2 regions of the Bradyrhizobium sp. USDA 241 genome follow, and region 2 is predicted to be linked to the other one. Evidence: predicted binding sites of a transcription regulator. Region 2 holds the regulator's gene; the other holds the start of a gene.
What was found. The regulator LexA, encoded in region 2, represses DNA repair genes until DNA is damaged. The targets are predictions, from matches to a motif close to TGTTCNNNNTGTGTTCNG.
Positions count from the first base shown of each region.

Region 1: a site for LexA is predicted at 955-972, ahead of ABIF91_RS36090 (single-stranded DNA-binding protein). Genes of this name have one in related genera too.

Region 1 is NZ_JBMGPZ010000005.1:2,932,541-2,934,939, reverse strand. It holds gene ABIF91_RS36090 (single-stranded DNA-binding protein) at 304-798, opposite strand; partial or broken gene ABIF91_RS36085 (outer membrane protein) at 1,238-2,004, shown strand; gene ABIF91_RS36080 (outer membrane protein) at 2,244-2,399, shown strand, end outside.
Region 2 is NZ_JBMGPZ010000005.1:3,780,101-3,782,499, reverse strand. It holds gene ABIF91_RS40180 (hypothetical protein) at 1-337, opposite strand, end outside; gene lexA (transcriptional repressor LexA) at 822-1,523, opposite strand; gene glp (gephyrin-like molybdotransferase Glp) at 1,700-2,399, opposite strand, start outside.

The sequences.
Region 1 (2,399 bases), 850 kb from region 2:
GAAGCGCTTTTTCCGCTTATTTTTCCAATGGCTTACGGCTTAGAACAGGATATCTCGGACAACCCCGGAAATGCCTTGCGGAACCTCCTCCATGCCTCGAAATCCGCGCAGCCAGGGAGGCCCCGCGAGCCCGTCCGCAGCAGCCGGGAGCCGCGACGGGCCATCTCCTCGATGTCGGAACGATTTGAGTTCAAGCCGAACATGAAGCGGGCCCGGAAAACCCGAGCCCGCTCCATCGATTAAGCAGAATTGCTGACACGAAACGCCAAGCTCCGTCCGCGCGGCGTTTCTCGATACTCGTCCTCAGAACGGGATATCGTCGTCCATGTCGCTGTTGCGGCCGCCGCTGGCGGCGACGGGACGGCGCGGTGCGCTGCTGACGGGACCGGAGGAGCCGAAATCGCCGCCCGGCTCGTCGCCGAAGCTGCCGCCTCCTCCGCCGCCACCGCGGCCATCGAGCATCGTCAGCGTCGAGTTGAAGCCCTGGAGCACGACCTCGGTCGAGTACTTCTCGACGCCGCTCTGGTCGGTCCATTTGCGGGTCTGCAGCGCGCCCTCGATGTAAACCTTCGCGCCCTTCTTCAGATACTGTTCGGCAACCTTGCAGAGCCCTTCATTGAAGATCACGACGCGGTGCCACTCGGTCTTCTCCTTGCGCTCGCCGGTCGCCTTGTCACGCCATGTCTCGGAGGTGGCGATGCTCAAATTCGCGATCGGCCGCCCGTCCTGGGTGCGGCGGATTTCAGGATCCTTGCCGAGATTTCCAACCAGAATGACCTTGTTGACGCTTCCCGCCATCGCCGCTCTCCACTCCGAATGCCACTGAATTTCAAATGGGCGAATCCCGCTGCCCGCGTTCCTCTGCGCCCCGCTGAGGCGACCCTATACGCTTGCGGGCACCGATCAGCCCGCCACCCCCACGGTTATCCCCACATATAGCATCGCGGCCGGCTTCGTTCCAGATTTGTTCTTTCGTACTAAGAGCCAGAACAGATTCTGGACACAGGTCGACAGTCAAGGGAACCCGATGGAACTTTTCCGGGTTCCCGAGAAGGACGAAAACCCCTTAACTTTCATCAAGTTGCGGACTTCAATCGGTGCGCGACTGTGGCATTTCGGAGACGGATTTTGCCCGTTTCTTGGGCTATGGTTGCCTTGGAATTAGTTCATATGGGCGTCGCGCCTGATCCGCCGCTTTCGGGGACCTCGAGAAGCGGACGAAACTGGGGAGACTGCAATGAATAAGATTCTGTTTAGTGCAATCAGTGCAATGGCGTTGGGGCTAGCGGCCCCCGCAAGCGCGGCCGATCTTGCCGCCCGTCCCTATACCAAGGCGCCAGCGCCGATTGCCGCCATCTACGACTGGAGCGGCTTCTACATCGGCATCAACGGCGGTGGTGGCACAAGCCGCAAGTGCTGGGATTTCGTGACCCCGGCGACCGGCGTTCTGGTCGGCGAGGGTTGCCACAATGCGACCGGCGGCACCGTCGGTGGCCAGGTCGGCTACCGCTGGCAGTCGACGAACTGGGTGTTCGGTTTCGAGGGCCAGGGCAACTGGGCCGACTTTACCGGCGACAACATCAGCGCGGTGTCCGGTCTTCGCAACAGTCCAAGATCGACTCTTTCGGTTTGATCACCGGGCAGATCGGCTACGCCTGGAACAACGTATTGCTCTACGTGAAGGGCGGCGCCGCCGTCGTCGGGGATCGCTATCGGACCTACGATGTGGCGACCGGCCTCGAGTTCGACCGGGCCAACGAGACCCGTTGGGGCGGCACGGTGGGCGTGGGCGTCGAGTTCGGATTCGCGCCGAACTGGTCGGTCGGCTTCGAGTACGATCACATCTTCCTCGGCCACCGCACGATCGACTTCACCGGATCCGGCAATTTCGTCGCTGCTCCGCTCGGTGCTTTCACTGCCTCCAATCGCATCGGCCAGGACGTCGATATCGGTCTCATCCGGTTGAACTATCGCTGGGGCGGCCCGATGATCGCGAGGTACTGATATCTCGCTGATATTGTTGGAGATCAAAGGCCGGCCTTGCGCCGGCCTTTCTGCTTTGGGCGCGTATTGGTTGCCGGGAAAACGAGTCAGTAACCATTACCTTTTGCGTCGTTGTGGCTTTTCGGAGACACAACTTGCGGCTTTGGTGGTGTAAACACAACCTCAGTTGGGCCGTTGAGTCCGCTGCCCTTCCGGTCACGGAAGGCGACAACAGAAACTGGGACTGGGATTTAGTTAAGATGAAGAAGGTTTTGTTGGCTTCGGCCTGTTTGTTCGCTCTTGCCGCTCCGGCCTCGGCCGCCGACCTCGCGGCTCGCCCTTATACCAAGGCTCCGATCGCTCCGGCCGCTGTTTACAACTGGACCGGCTTCTATCTCGGTGTCGTCGGCGGCGGC
Region 2 (2,399 bases):
GCACGGTCGCGCGCTGGCCTTCGACGAGCTGTGTCACCAGCACGTATTTGCCGTCGGGAAATTCGATCGCGTCATGATGGCGATCGGGAATGTGCGGGTCGATCTTGCCGAACTTGCCGACGCGGGAGTTCACGGTACGCGTCCAGATCCAGCGATTGTCGTAACGGACGTTGTCGGCGAAAGCGAGCTCCGTTCCCGGCAGCAAGCAGACCGCGACGGAGAGATCGGCTTCGGAGGCGAAGCCGCGCGTCGAGGTGCCACGGAAGGTTGTCGTGACGATCGTCTCGCCGACTTCGGCGGGGCGCGTCGCGACGGCATGCAGGCTGTAGTCACACATCGGGTGCTCCTCATGCGAAGATAGCAACCCGCACCTCTTTTGGAGGCGCAGGCCTCTATCAGGTGGAAGCACGCAACGTTCTGCTTCGTTGTAGGCAAATCTGCGGCTGCGTCCGCAAGCCGCGATCACATTATCTTTCCCGGATTCGATAGGAACAAAGCCGACGCCTGTGAATTCGGAAGGCGCGTGTCAGTGCCTCGCGGGCGCCGACCAGCCTGAGTATTGCCGCTCGCTTGCCGAATGGCGGTGCGATTGTATGGCAGTGGCTTACGTCGCCGATGCTGCGATCGGCGCCGCAACATCGTCCATGATAAGTCTGGCGCATCACGTCCCTTCGCACTCTCAGGCCGCGACGCGATGATGCGTTGTGCGGCGTGTCGAGGATGTGGCGCCGAAAGAGGGGGCCGGACCATCTGAGCAGAACCGGAAAAACCATCCAGCCGGAGCGGATAGCGATCCGCTCCAATAGATATCGAACGACCGCTCAATACTTGCGGTAAAGCCCGATCAGCTTGCCCTGGATCTTCACGCGGTTCGGCGGAAGAATACGGACCTCATAGGCGGCATTGGCGGGCTCGAGCGCGATAGAGGCGCCGCGGCGGCGGAAGCGCTTGAGCGTGGCTTCCTCGTCGTCGATCAGCGCTACCACGATGTCGCCGGTATCGGCGCTCTCGTTGCGCTGGATCAGCGCCATGTCGCCGTCGAGGATGCCGGCCTCGACCATCGAATCGCCGCGCACCTCGAGCGCGTAGTGCTCGCCCGAGCCGAGCATGTCGGGCGGCACGCTGATGGTGTGGCTGCGGGTCTGCAGCGCCTCGATCGGCGTGCCGGCCGCGATGCGGCCCATCACGGGCACCGCGACGGGACGCTCGCCCTCGTCCACAGGCGGGCTGGAGGTCGCGCGCACCTTGCCGAGATTGCCCTCGATGACGCTCGGCGTGAAGCCGCGGCGACTGCCGGCGGCGGCCTGCAGCTCGGGCAGCTTGATCACCTCGATGGCGCGGGCGCGGTTGGGCAGGCGGCGGATGAAGCCGCGCTCCTCGAGCGCAGTGATCAGGCGATGGATGCCTGACTTCGAGCGCAGGTCGAGCGCATCCTTCATCTCGTCGAAGGACGGCGGCACGCCGCTTTCCTTCAGACGTTCGCTGATGAATCGCAGAAGCTCGTATTGTTTGCGCGTCAACATCTCGACCAAAGTCCCCCGGTTGATGTCGTTCGAGTCCGAGACGAGGAAGTCAGCGATAAGCCGCTACATCCTCGAAACAAATCATGAACGGACACTATATGTTCGATATGTGTTCCGCAACTGCTTAATTTACGGTGAACAGAGCCAAGCTCGCGCGATGCGTGTGGCCGTGCAGCTCAGGCGGGCAGGCGCAACACCTCGCAAGGCGTGCCGGCCTCGGCCCTCGGCGCGAACGGTGCGCGCACGAGAAGTACCTGCGCCGCAGCGAGATTCGCAAGCAGAGAGGAGTCCTGATGGCTCACGGGAACGGCGACGAACGCGCCGTCGTCACGCTGTTTCAGGCGCGCACGCAGATAGTCCTCGCGCTGGTCGTTGGCATCGAGATCGCGGCCCAGCACGGCGCGCTCGCGGCGATGATGAATCACTGAACGGCCCGACAGCGCGCGAATCAGCGGCACCATGAACAGGAAGGCGCACACGTAAGACGACACGGGATTGCCGGGCAGGCCGATCACGCGCATTGCGCCGAGTCGTCCGTGCATCATCGGCTTGCCGGGCCGAATCGCGATCTTCCAGAACGACATCGAGATGCCTTCGTCCTTGAGCGCCTGCTGGACCAGATCGTGGTCGCCGACCGAGGCACCACCGGTCGTGATCAGGATGTCGGCGCCGCTCTCCCGGGCGCGACGGATGCCGGCGGAAGTGGCCTCCAGCGTATCGGCGGCAACGCCGAGGTCGATGGTCTCGGCGCCCTCGCTGCGGGCGAGCGCGTGCAGGGCATAGCCATTGGAATAGACGATCTGGCCGTGTCCGGGCGTGGTGCCGGGCATCACCAGCTCGTCGCCGGTGGCGAGGATCGCGACCCTCGGACGGCGG